3 regions of the Mesorhizobium sp. M1409 genome follow, and region 1 is predicted to be linked to each of the others. Evidence: predicted binding sites of a transcription regulator. Region 1 holds the regulator's gene; each other region holds the start of a gene.
The links. The regulator LexA, encoded in region 1, represses DNA repair genes until DNA is damaged. The targets are predictions, from matches to a motif close to TGTTCNNNNTGTGTTCNG.

Region 1 (4,193 bases):
TCAGCTTGGACGTCTGATCGGAGCCGCGGCCGGCCAGACCGTCGTCTGCGACACGACGTCGACCAACATCTACAAGGTGTTGCATGCGGCGATGGAGATGCGGCCCGGCCGGTTGGCCATCGTCGCCGAGGGTGACAGTTTTCCCACCGACCTGTACATCGCCGAAGGCGTGGCCTCGACCCGGGATGGCGCCTTGCTGCGCCTCGCGGGCGTCGACGCGCCAACCATCGAAGAGCTGATCGACGAAAGCGTCGCGGTGGTGCTGGTCAACCACGTCAATTACAAATCCGGTGAACTGCGCGACATGACGGCGCTGACGCGCAAGGCTCATGCGGCCGGAGCGCTGATCGTTTGGGATCTCTGCCACACCGCGGGCGCTCTGCCGGTCGAGCTCGATCATGCAAATGCTGATTTCGCTGTCGGCTGCACCTACAAGTACCTCAACGGCGGTCCGGGCGCGCCAGCCTTCATCTATGCCGCCCAGCGCCACCACGGCGAGATCAGCCAGCCACTCAGCGGCTGGTGGGGGCATGCACGGCCCTTTGCCTTCGAACGGGGTTATGTTGCCGGCACCGGTATCCGCCGCTTTCTGTGCGGCACGCAGCCGGTCCTGTCGATGCGGGCGCTCAAAGGCGCGCTTGCCATCTGGAACGACGTCGACATGGCGGCATTGCGAAAGAAGAGCGTCGCGCTGACCGAACTGTTCATCCAGCTCGTCGAAGCGAAGTGCGGCGCCTATGGTCTCACGCTGGAGAGCACTCGCGACGCGACCAGGCGCGGCAGCCAGGTGTCGTTCCTTCACGATCATGGCTATCAAATCATGCGGGCGCTGATCGAGCGCGGCGTGATCGGTGACTTCCGCGCGCCGTCAACCATCCGTTTCGGATTTACGCCGCTCTATGTCGGCTACAAGGACGTGTGGCTGGCGGTCGAGGTGCTGGAAGACATTCTGCGCACGAGTGCATGGAAGGACCAGCGTTTCGCCGTCAAGGAGGCCGTAACCTGACGCGGCCGTCCCGACGATCTGTCGTCGCGTCTTGCCCCCAGGTCGGATGACGGAGGACGAATTTTTCGGCTCGCGAATGCGTTCGCCGCTGGTAGCCAGCGCAGGCTGCAATAGATTAACCAAGGTTGGCATTTTGGCTTCGTTTCGTTCACGGCAAACGAACGCCCGGAAAGCTGGAAATGCGCCCGTCGCGGATCCATGGGCAGCTCATGCCAGGCTTGAGCCAAGGGTGGGCCACAGCCCATTAACCATAACAATTTCAATGCCGGCAAGCGCATTGTGACGGCATACAGCCGTCGACGAGGCCCGCTGGCGAGCGCCAATAATTTCGACCCCCTTAATAAATTCATTAAACTTTAAACAGTTGCGGAACACAACTGGAACAGATAGTGTTTGTTCTGGGTTTGTTTTTCCGATTCTGGTTTCAGGTACCCTGGGGGCCGCCATGCTGACGCGCAAGCAACACGAACTGCTGATGTTCATCCATGAACGCCTGAAGGAAAGCGGCATTCCGCCATCCTTCGACGAGATGAAGGAGGCGCTCGACCTTGCCTCCAAATCCGGGATTCATCGTTTGATCACGGCACTGGAAGAGCGCGGCTTCATTCGCCGGCTGCCCAACCGGGCACGCGCGCTGGAAGTGCTGCGGCTGCCGGACTCGATCGCACCCGGCCTCAACGCGGCAAAGAAGTTCTCTCCAAGCGTCATCCAGGGCAGTCTTGGTCAGGCCAGTCTCGGCCAGGGCGGCCTTGGCCGGCAGATCAGGCCAGCGTCTTCGCGGATGTCTTCAGCAGGCAATGACGACGACGTGGTCGCCGCCGTGTCGATCCCCGTGATGGGGCGCATCGCCGCCGGTGTGCCGATCGATGCCATCCAGCACCAGACGCATTCGATCTCGGTGCCGCCAGACATGATCATGGGCGGCGAGCACTATGCGCTGGAGGTCAAGGGCGACTCGATGATCGAGGCCGGCATCTTCGACGGCGACACCGTCATCATCCGCAATGCCGATACGGCGAGCCCTGGCGAGATCATCGTGGCGCTGGTGGATGAAGAGGAAGCGACGCTGAAGCGGTTCCGCCGCAAGGGCGCCTCGATTGCTCTCGAAGCCGCCAATCCGGCCTATGAAACCCGTATTTTCGGGCCAGACAGGGTCAAGGTGCAGGGCAAGCTCGTTGGCCTGATCCGCCGCTACTAAGGCAGCTGCGGTTCAACGACTGGCTTCTCGGGTCTCTTGAAGGGCGGCAGTCCCCTCGCCTCGCGTGAAAACTTGCGTTGCGCGTGCCAGGGCCGATATGGCCTGTCCACGGCGAAGCTGATTGTCGCCGGCGCGGTCGCCGATTGGCGATCGAAGAAGACGGCAGCACTGCCTTTGCGGGCCAGTTGCCGTTTGGTGATAACGAGAACCAGCGGGTTGTGACAGGCGTCATAGGCCGTCGCGTCATTGATGACGATCAGGTCGGCGAAACCACAGGCTTTCCAGGTGTCTTTTCGGTCCTCGACATAGGCAATGAACGCGCCGGACGGATGCCTGGCGACGCAAACGCCTGAAGTGCAATAGAACGGTGCTCCCGGCGGCATTTCAGCCGCATCAGCGACGTCGAATTGACCGTCGCCTTCGTCGAACACCTCCGGCACGATGATGCTTTCGGATGTCAGCGCACGCTTCCAGTTGTCGACGGTGAATTCGTTCGGCCTGGCCCGGCTGACCGCGAGTTCGCCGCCGCCGATCGGCAACGCAACCAGCCTTGCGTCCTCCGAGATCAGCACGTCGGGTGCGCGCGTGTCCGAGACCGTCAGCAGGCCGGCAAGCGCGAAAGGAAGAGCTGCCAGCCGCAGCCATGTCGTCGCCATCGTCGCGATGACAAGGGCAATCGCCACCAGAAGGACAGACTGCTGCGAAATCAAGCCGATTGCGTCGACTGGCGAACGCTCGGAAATCCATCCGGACATCGCGATCATCGCCGTCAGGCCTTTGCCCATTACATAAAGAAAGGGGCCGTCGGCGCCGAATGGCATCGCCAGTGCGCTGAGGACGGCGAAAGGCATGACGACCAGTGATACGATCGGCATGATCGCCAGATTGGCGAACAGGCTGAGCGGCGACACACGCTGAAAATGCCAGATGGCAAACAGCGCAGTGGCGCCGCCGGCGATGATGGAAGTCATGGAAAGGCCGCCTGCCGCCAGCAGGAATTTTCGCGTCAGGAAACCAGGCAGCGACCGCTTTGGCGGCGGTGGTCTCGTCTTTCCCGCACGATGCTCCGACCAGCCGGCATAGGCGCCGACCAGCGCCGCGGTTGCGGCGAAGGACATCTGAAAACTCGGGCCGACCACTTCATGCGGCGACACCACGATGACGGCGATCGCCGAAATTGCTAGATTGCGCATGGTGAGTGCCGCCCGATCGAACAGCACGGCAATCAGCATCACCGCCAGCATGATGAAGCTGCGCTCGGCGGCGACGACGATGCCTGAGATGATGAGATAGGCGGCGATCGAGAACAGTGCCGCGACGGCGGCGTATTTCTTGACCGGACGACGCGCGGAAAAGTCCGGAAACAAGGCGAAGGCGCCGCGCAGCAACCCCATGATGGTGCCGGCGACGAGCGCCATATGCAGTCCGGAAATGGAGATGATGTGGTAGATGCCGGTACGCCGCATAGCTTCGTTGATGTCATCGGGAATGCCGGCGCGCACGCCGACGATCAGCGCCGCCGCGATCTCGCCCTCGGCGCCACCGACGCTGCCCCTGATGTGGTCGGCAATCGCTTCACGGGCTTTTTCTATCCCCGAGGAAAGGCGGTCCGATAGCGGCATGTCGCCGTCATCGGTGACGATAAGTTTTGGATTGCCGAGAAAGAACCCGCTGCCGCCGATGCCGGCGAAATAGCTGTCGAAGGAGAAGTCGTAGCTGTCCGGCCGCACAGGCCCGGTCGGCGGCAACAGCTTGGCATATCCAGTGATCAGGGAGCCGGCGATCACGTCCGCCGGGATCTTTCGCGCCGAAAGTCGCACCCGCTCCGGCGCATAGCGCAGTTTCGGCCTTGCGGTCGATGTGACGTCGATGGTCAGCCGGATACGACCGCTCTCCATCCGGTCGAGCGAAACGACGCGGCCGGTCACTTGCGTCGAGATTTCCGAGCCCAGCATCTGCGTTCCCGCCCGCCATGTCTCGACCTTTGCG
Region 2 (4,193 bases), on a different contig from region 1:
CTGGGATCCCTCGATCGTCAACGTCAATGGCGGCGCCATCGCCATCGGCCACCCGATCGGCGCATCTGGCGCCCGCATCTTCAACACGCTGGTCTTCGAGATGCGCCGCCGTGGCGCCAAGAAGGGCCTCGCTACGCTCTGCATCGGCGGCGGCATGGGCGTCGCCATGTGCGTGGAGGCAATCTGAAGAAAAGCAAATAGCGAGTAGCGAATAGGGAAGAATGGCGTCAGCGCGACGGGACATCAAATCCCTACTCGCTATTAGCCACTCGCTATTCGCTCCCGACCAAAGGGAGGAACATTATGACCAAGGTAGCAATCGTCACGGGCGGATCGCGCGGTATCGGCGCGGCGATCTCGATCGCATTGAAGACCGCCGGCTATTCGGTTGCCGCGAACTACGCCGGCAATGACGACGCGGCGGCGAAATTCAAGGCCGAAACCGGTATCCCGGTCTACAAATGGTCGGTCGCCGACTATGATGCCTGCACCACCGGCATCAAACAGGTCGAGGCCGATCTCGGCCCGGTCTCGGTGCTGGTCAACAATGCCGGCATCACCCGAGACGCCATGTTCCACAAGATCACGCGCGAACAGTGGAAAGAGGTCATCGACACCAACCTGTCCGGCGTCTTCAACATGACGCATCCGCTGTGGAGCGGCATGCGCGACCGCAAGTTCGGCCGCGTCATCACGATCTCCTCGATCAACGGCCAGAAGGGCCAGGCCGGCCAGGTCAACTATTCCGCCGCCAAGGCCGGCGACATCGGTTTCAGCAAAGCTCTGGCTCAAGAGGGGGCGCGCGCGGGCATCACCGTCAACGTCATCTGCCCCGGCTACATCGCCACCGAGATGGTCAAGGCTATCGACGAGAAGGTGCTCAACGAGCGGATCATCCCGCAGATCCCCGTCGGCCGCCTCGGCGAGCCCGAAGAAATCGCGCGCTGCGTCGTTTTCCTCGCTTCCGAGGATGCCGGCTTCATCACCGGCTCGACCATCACGGCCAATGGCGGCCAGTATTTCGTCTGATGACGGGCGGTGCGGGCGGACAGACCGACGGGCCAGCCCGCCGGCCCGTTTTTTCGTTGCCGGGCCTGATCCTTTCGACATGCCCTCGTCGGGTGCTGACCCAATCCGGTACGCAGAGGTTAATAGCGGCTGGCCGCCCTGTGCGAAACCGGTTCCCAAGCCTGTGGATTCTCGGTGGATAAGCTGTTCACAACACAAGATATTGGGGTGAACAAACCAAGAATATTCCGGCATCCTGATTCGTCGCCGATTCGTTCCGGCTTTGACCGGAACGTTAACGGCGACAGCTGGAATCGCCTGCCAATTCCTTAACGCGGATTAGGAAAGATCAACAATTTCATAAGCTTGAGCGAGGCATACCAAGCCATCATGATCGTTTCTCGGCAAAGGTTAACAGCAACGCCCCCTTGCACCCTCTTAGCATAAAACGGGCCAGTTCAGCGATTCAGCATGTGGTGCGACTCCTGGTCGCAAAATCCACATGTAGCCGTGAACAAAAGCTGAATCTGGCCGAGTCACTGATTCGTCGCCGATTCGTTCCAGACTCGTTCTATCCGTTAATCCGCGGCCGATTGAGAGTTTGACAAAAACACCTTCTGGCCGGCGGTGGAACATTCCGCTTTCGCTTCGCGCCCGAAATCCCTATGTGTCGCCTGTCATACGCGCCACGTGAGGCACGCTCCCGACAACCAGAGGCCAGAAAGCCTTATTCCCAGGGTCGATGAACATCCAGCCGAAACACACTGAGCCGCTAATCCTGTCTGGCCGCGACGTGACCGCCGTGCTTGGGCCCACCAACACCGGCAAGACCCATCTCGCCATCGAGCGCATGGTGGCTCATGAGAGTGGCATCATCGGCCTGCCGCTCAGGCTGCTGGCGCGCGAGGTCTATGCCCGCGTCTGCGAAAAGGTTGGCGCTCACAAGGTCGCGCTGATCACCGGCGAGGAAAAGATCCAGCCGGCGGGCGCGAAATATTCGGTCTGCACCGTCGAGGCCATGCCGCGCGAGACCGATGCCGCCTTCGTCGCCATCGACGAGGTGCAGCTTGCCGGCGACCTCGAGCGCGGACACATCTTCACCGACCGTATCCTGCATCTGCGCGGCCGCCAGGAAACGTTGCTGCTCGGTGCCGCCACCATGCACGGCATTTTGCAGCGCCTGCTGAGAGGCGTCTCTGTGGTGACGCGGCCGAGGCTGTCGCATCTTGCCTATGCCGGCCCCAAGAAACTGACACGGCTGCCGCGGCGCACTGCGATCGTCGCCTTCTCGGCCGACGAGGTCTACGCCATAGCCGAACTGATCCGCCGCCAACAGGGCGGTGCCGCCGTCGTGCTCGGCGCGCTAAGCCCGCGCACCCGCAACGCCCAAGTGGCATTGTTTCAGTCCGGCGATGTCGACTATCTCATCGCCACCGACGCCATCGGCATGGGCCTCAACCTCGATCTCGATCACGTCGCCTTCGCCCAGAACCGGAAGTTCGATGGTTATCAGTATCGCAACCTGACGGCGGCCGAGCTTGGCCAGATCGCCGGCCGCGCCGGTCGGCACCTGCGCGACGGCACCTTTGGCGTCACCGGCCAGGTCGACCCGCTGGATGAGGAACTGGTCAAGAAGATCGAAGGCCATGATTTCGATCCGGCGAAGGTGCTGCAATGGCGCACCGCGCGTTTCGACTTCGCCAGCCTCGATGCGCTGAAGCGCTCGATCGAAACCAATGCCCCGGTCGAAGGGCTGACGCGCGCGCTGCCCGCGGTCGACGCGCAGGCGCTTGAATATCTGTCCCGCGATGAAGACATCCGCGCTCTTGCCAGCAATGCCAAACGCGTTGCGCTGCTGTGGGAAGCCTGCGCACTGCCCGATTACCGCAGGATCGCGCCGGCCCAACATGCAGACCTCGTTGCTTCGATCTACACCGACCTTGCACGGCATGGCCATGTCGACGAGAATTACATGGCCGAGCAGGTGCGCCGCGCCGACACCACCGAGGGCGACATCGACACGCTGTCGCATCGCATTGCCCAGATCCGCACCTGGACATTCGTGTCGAACCGGCCCGGTTGGCTGGCCGATCAGGCACACTGGCAGGAAAAGACGCGCGAAATCGAAGACAGATTGTCGGATGCGCTGCATGAGCGGTTGACGAAACGCTTCGTAGACCGCAGGACTTCCGTCCTCATGCGGCGCCTTAGAGAAAATACCATGCCTGAAGCCGAAATTAGTCCTACCGGAACCGTCCTTGTCGAAGGCCACCATGTCGGCGAGTTGCAAGGGTTCCGCTTCACCGCTGATCAAACCGCCGGCGGTGAAGACGCCAAGGCGGTGCGCACCGCCGCCCAGAAGGCGCTGGCCGCCGAGTTCGAGGCGCGCGCCGAACGCTTCGGCGCCTCGGCCAATGGCGACATCGCGCTTGGCTCGGATGGCACGCTGCGCTGGATCGGCGCGCCGATCGGCACACTGGTCGCGGGCGAAGACGCGCTGAAGCCGCGCCTGGTGCTGCTGGCCGACGAACAGCTGACCGGCCCGGCGCGCGACAAGGTCGCCGCGCGTGCCGAGCGGTTCGTCAATTTCCAGATCGAGTCGCTGCTGAAGCCGCTGGTCGACCTGAAGAATGCCGACCAGATTTCTGGCATCGGCCGTGGCATCGCCTTCCAACTGGTCGAGAATTTCGGCCTCATCAACCGCCGCGACATCGCCGAGGAGATGAAGTCGCTCGACCAGGAAGGTCGCGCCGCGCTTCGCCGGCTCGGCGTGCGCTTCGGCGCCTACCATGTTTTCGTGCCGGCGCTGATCAAGCCGGCACCCGCCGGGCTTGTGACGCTGCTGTGGGCGCTGAAGAATGACGGCAAGGACAAGCCCGGCTTTGGCGACGTGGTTCACGCCCTCGCCTCCGGCCGCACCTCCGTGGTCATCGACCCAGCCTTCGACAAGACCTTCTACAAGCTGGCGGGCTACCGCAATCTCGGCCGCCGCGCCGTGCGTATCGACATCCTGGAACGGCTGGCCGACCTGATCCGTCCCGCGACCAACTGGAAGCCCGGCCTCGGCCAGCGTCCGGACGGGGCCTATGATGGCCAGTCCTTCATGGTGACGCCGCCGATGATGTCGATCCTCGGCGCCACCGCCGACGACATGGAAGAAATCCTCAAGGGTCTCGGCTACCGTG
Region 3 (4,193 bases), on a different contig from region 1:
CGGCCCCCGGCATGCGCCTGGCGCCCCGGCACTACCACATGCTCGAAGAGGAGCACGCGCTGATCCTGGAAGGGCAGGTGGCGCTGCTGCTTGGCGAGGAGCGCCACGAGATGAAGGCCGGCGACTATGCCTGCTTTCCCGCCGGCCGGCCGGTTGGTCATTCCTTCCTCAACAGCGGCACCGGGCCGTGCCGCTATCTGATGATCGGCGAGCACAATCCCAATGAGGTCTGCGTCTATCCCGATTCCAACAAGATGGGGGTCGACGCCTTGCGCCGGCGCGACGGCATTTTCGACATGGCAGCGGTGCGACGGTACTGGGATGGCGAAGAGACGCAATAGCGCCCGGCTGTCTCCGGCTCACAATTCCTTCTCCGCCAGTTCCCTGAACTCGTCGGGCACCGAGCGCGCTGCTTCCAGCGCCACCGTGCCGTAGCCGACCGCCTGTTTGCCGAAGCGTTCGCGGATCTTGTCGATGGCGCGGTCGGCGTCGAAGCGTGCCAGGCCTTTCCTGGTACCGGGCCGGCGTTTCTCATCGGCGAGGCCGAGGGGCAGTTCGAGCTGCAGCTCGAAGCTTTCCTCGAGATGTGAGACCGAGATCGCGAGCAGGGAGATCAGCTTCTCGTGCGGATGGTCGGCGAGCACGCCGCGCACCAGGTCGCCGGCGATCTCGGCCAGCATGGTTGTCGCCGAGATCGGCTGGTCGAGCGTGATCGAGCGCGTGACGGCGCTGAGATCGGCAAAGCGCACGCGCACGGTCACGGTGCGGCCGGGCCTCGCCTTGGCGCGCAACCGGCTGGCGACACGGTCGGCCAGGTGCAGCAGGGTGGGCACGATGACCCGCGCCACGGCCGGCTTCTGGCCAAGCGCCGATTGCGCGCCGGCCGAGTGCGCCCGGCGCTTCGTCTCCAGCTTGCGCGGGTCGCGGTTCCACGACAGCGCGGCGAGTTTTTCGCCGGCGGCGGGACCGAGCAGCCGCGTCAGCGCGCCGCTGTGGGTCCGGGCCAGCTGGCCGACGGTCTCGACGCCGATCTCGGCCAGCCGCGCCCTGGTCGCCGGGCCGACGCCCCACATCAGCCCGACCGGCAGATCGTGCAGGAAGGCGATCTCGGTGCCGGGCTCGACGACCACCAGCCCGTCGGGCTTGGCGACCTGCGAGGCGATCTTGGCCAGGTGCTTGGTGCGCGCCACGCCGATCGAGATCGGCAGGCCGAGTTCGGCCCGCACGCGGCGGCGGATGGTCGTGGCGATCTCTTCTGGCTGCCCGAACAAATGCGTGCAGCCGGCGACATCGGCAAAGGCCTCGTCGATGGAGATGCGCTCGACCAATGGGGTGAAATCGTCGAGCACCTTGATCGCCGCGTCGCCCAGCCGCTGGTAGTGGTTGAAATTGCCGCCGACGAAGATCAGCTGCGGGCAGAGCTCGCGCGCCTTGCGTCCCGGCATGCCGCCGCGCACGCCGAAGGCGCGCGCCTCGTAGGAGGCAGCGAGCACAACACCGCCACCGACCGCGATCGGCTTGCCGCGCAGCGACGGGTCGAGCAACTGCTCGACCGAGGCGTAGAAGGCGTCGAGATCGGCATGCAGGATGGTGGCTGTCGTTTCCATCCGGCCGCATATCCAACGTTGCTGATAGACCTGAACAAATAGAGAACAAAAGGGGGTGATTTGTCAAGCGGAGAGCGGTTTGCGGAATGCCTGGTGAGGTAATCGCTCTCGGTTCGAATGCGTCGCCAAAACCGCAGCGGTAGCGCTGCCCCTCACCTGCCTGCCGGCATCCTCTCCCCGGAGAGGGGCGCTCTCATCGACGGTTTCGCCAACCACCAGCGTTGCAAAAATGGATGCCGGCGTTGCGGCCAGCCCCCTTCTCCCCGTCACTATACGGGGAGAAGTGCCCGGCAGGGCGATGAGGGGCGGCGGCCACCTTGCAGAGGAGAGTGGTGCTGTTCACGGACCGCGACTACTAGCCAACATGCTCCGCTCGCAACGCCGCCTTCATTCGTTCCAGTTCGGGCTCGCCGCCCGCCGCCAGCTCGTCGGCGATCCGCGCCAGTCTGTCGTCGGCACTACGGTGCTTGCTGCCCCATGCGCCAAGCGTGGCCAGCACGGGCAGCAGGTCGATGCCGGCCTCGGTCAGCCGATAGACAGTCTTCAGCCCATGCGTCGGGTCCTCGCTGCGGGTAAGGATGCCTTCCTGCTGCAGCGTCTGCAGCCGCTCGGCCAGCGTGCGCGACGAGATGCCTTCGTCGGACTGCAGGAATTCGCGAAAATGCTTTTTCCCGGCGAAGACCAGGTCGCGAATGATGAGCAGCGTCCAGCGGTCGCCGAGCAATTCGAGCGACAGGTTGATCGGGCAGCCGGATTTTTCACGGGTCGACATTTCTATGCTTCCATTTTTAAATCGCTTTACTATTGACATCATTTTTACCTTGGGTCAATGGTTCCGAAAGTAAACCAAAGTTCTTTCGAGCCTGACGACCGGGAGACGACAATGAAAAAGCTGATCCTGCAGATGCAGATGTCGGTCGACGGTTTTGTCGGCGCCAATGAGGACCACCGCTGGCAGCTCTGGGGGTGGGGCGACGACATCGGCTGGGACGAGGAGCTGAAGCAGGATTTCAACGCTGTCTTTTCCGGCATCGACACCATCCTGCTCAGCCGCAAGATGGCGGAGGAAGGCTATCTCAGCCATTGGGGCAAGGCAGCGAAGAAGTTTCCGCGCGACCCGTTCTATGCTTTCGCGCAACGCGTCGTCGACGCCCAGAAGGTGGTGCTGAGCGACAAGCTTGAGCAATCGGCGTGGGAGCGCACGAGGCTGGCCAGCGGCGACCTGCCGCGCGAAATCAATACGCTGAAGGCGGGCGAGGGCGGCGACATGGCCGTCTTCGGCGGCGCCGGTTTCGCCTCGGCGCTGATCGCGGCCGGGCTGCTCGACGAGTTCCAGCTGTTCATCAACCCGGCGGTGCTGGGTGCCGGACGCCGCATCTTCGACCAGGGCGGTTTCCAAAACTTGGCGCTGCTCGGCTCGAAGGCCTATGCCTGCGGCTTGGTGATCAACCGCTATGCTCCGGCGGGGTGAGGCGGCTCACGATCTTCACTTCGCATCATGAAAAATGATGCCGACCGTGTGGCGCATGCCTGAGCGCAGCCGGCTGACGCCGTGTCGCAGATTGACGCGGTAATTGCCCTTGGTTCCCTGCACCGGCCGGTTGTGGACGGCGAAGACAACGGCGTCGCCGTGGCGCAGCGGCACCACCTCGACCCGGCTCTGCATGCGCGGCCGCTGTTCGGTCAGCGCGAACTCGCCGCCGGTGAAATCCTGGCCCGGCTCGGAAAGCAGGATCGCCACCTGCAGCGGGAAGGCGAGATCGCCATAGAGGTCCTGGTGCAGGCAGTTGAAGTCGCCAGGCACATATTGCAGCAACAGCGGCGTCGGCCGCGTCTGGCCCGCGGCATGACACTGTTCGAGAAGGGCGGCATGGGTCGCGGGGTAGCGCGTGGCCTGCCCCATGCGCTCATTCCAGCGGTTGGCGACCTCGGCCAGCCTGGGATAGAGCGCGCTGCGCAGGCCGCCGAGCAAGTCCGGCAGGGGATAGCGGAAATAGCGGTACTCGCCCTTGCCGAAGCCGTGCCTGGCCATATGGATGTGGCTGCGGAAATGCTTCTCATCCGAATAGAGGCCGGCGATCCGCCGGCACTCCTGAGGCGACAGCAGCTTTTCGATCACCGCGCAGCCGAAGCCGTCGAGTTCGGCGGCAAGCGCCGGCCAGTCGTAACCGGCGACGCGTGTCTTGGCGGCTTCGACCACGGATGCGGCAACCTTGGCGTGGGCGTTCATATCGTAGCCTCCTTGTCGAGCAAAGCGCGCTTGCGTTCGACGCCCCAGCGGTAGCCGGACAGCGTGCCGTCGGCGCGGACGACGCGGTGGCAGGGAATGCCGACATAGGCGATGGTGTCGAGGGCGGCATGGACGGTCGCCGGTGCGGCTATTTGCGTTTGCATGAGCTTCATTGCCTTTACTCCCTTGTCTGTGCCTGAACTCTACAGAGACGGCTTCCCGCACTCACTCCAGTGCTTGCTTTCAAATTCAAGTCGCCAAGGTAGGTGCTCTATGGCGCCCCCCTCTGTCCTGCCGGACATCTCCCCCACGGGTGGGGAGATCGGCTGTCGCCATGACCTTCGCCAATCTCGAAT

Region 2: a site for LexA is predicted at 1,565-1,582, ahead of NKG99_RS04925 (helicase-related protein). Genes of this name have one in related genera too.
Region 3: a site for LexA is predicted at 1,638-1,655, ahead of dinB (DNA polymerase IV). Genes of this name have one in related genera too.

Annotation. Positions count from the first base shown of each region.
Region 1 is NZ_JAMYKV010000035.1:29,540-33,732, reverse strand. Features, by position in the region: gene kynU (kynureninase) at 1-1,006, shown strand, start outside; gene lexA (transcriptional repressor LexA) at 1,452-2,204, shown strand; gene NKG99_RS23775 (ComEC/Rec2 family competence protein) at 2,201-4,193, opposite strand, start outside.
Region 2 is NZ_JAMYKV010000004.1:59,635-63,827, forward strand. Features, by position in the region: gene NKG99_RS04915 (acetyl-CoA C-acetyltransferase) at 1-187, shown strand, start outside; gene phbB (acetoacetyl-CoA reductase) at 304-1,029, shown strand; gene NKG99_RS04925 (helicase-related protein) at 1,751-4,193, shown strand, end outside.
Region 3 is NZ_JAMYKV010000076.1:12,221-16,413, forward strand. Features, by position in the region: gene NKG99_RS32955 (cupin domain-containing protein) at 1-341, shown strand, start outside; gene dinB (DNA polymerase IV) at 360-1,607, opposite strand; gene NKG99_RS32965 (winged helix-turn-helix transcriptional regulator) at 1,963-2,379, opposite strand; gene NKG99_RS32970 (dihydrofolate reductase family protein) at 2,491-3,078, shown strand; gene NKG99_RS32975 (2OG-Fe(II) oxygenase) at 3,094-3,837, opposite strand; gene NKG99_RS36095 (MGMT family protein) at 3,834-4,010, opposite strand.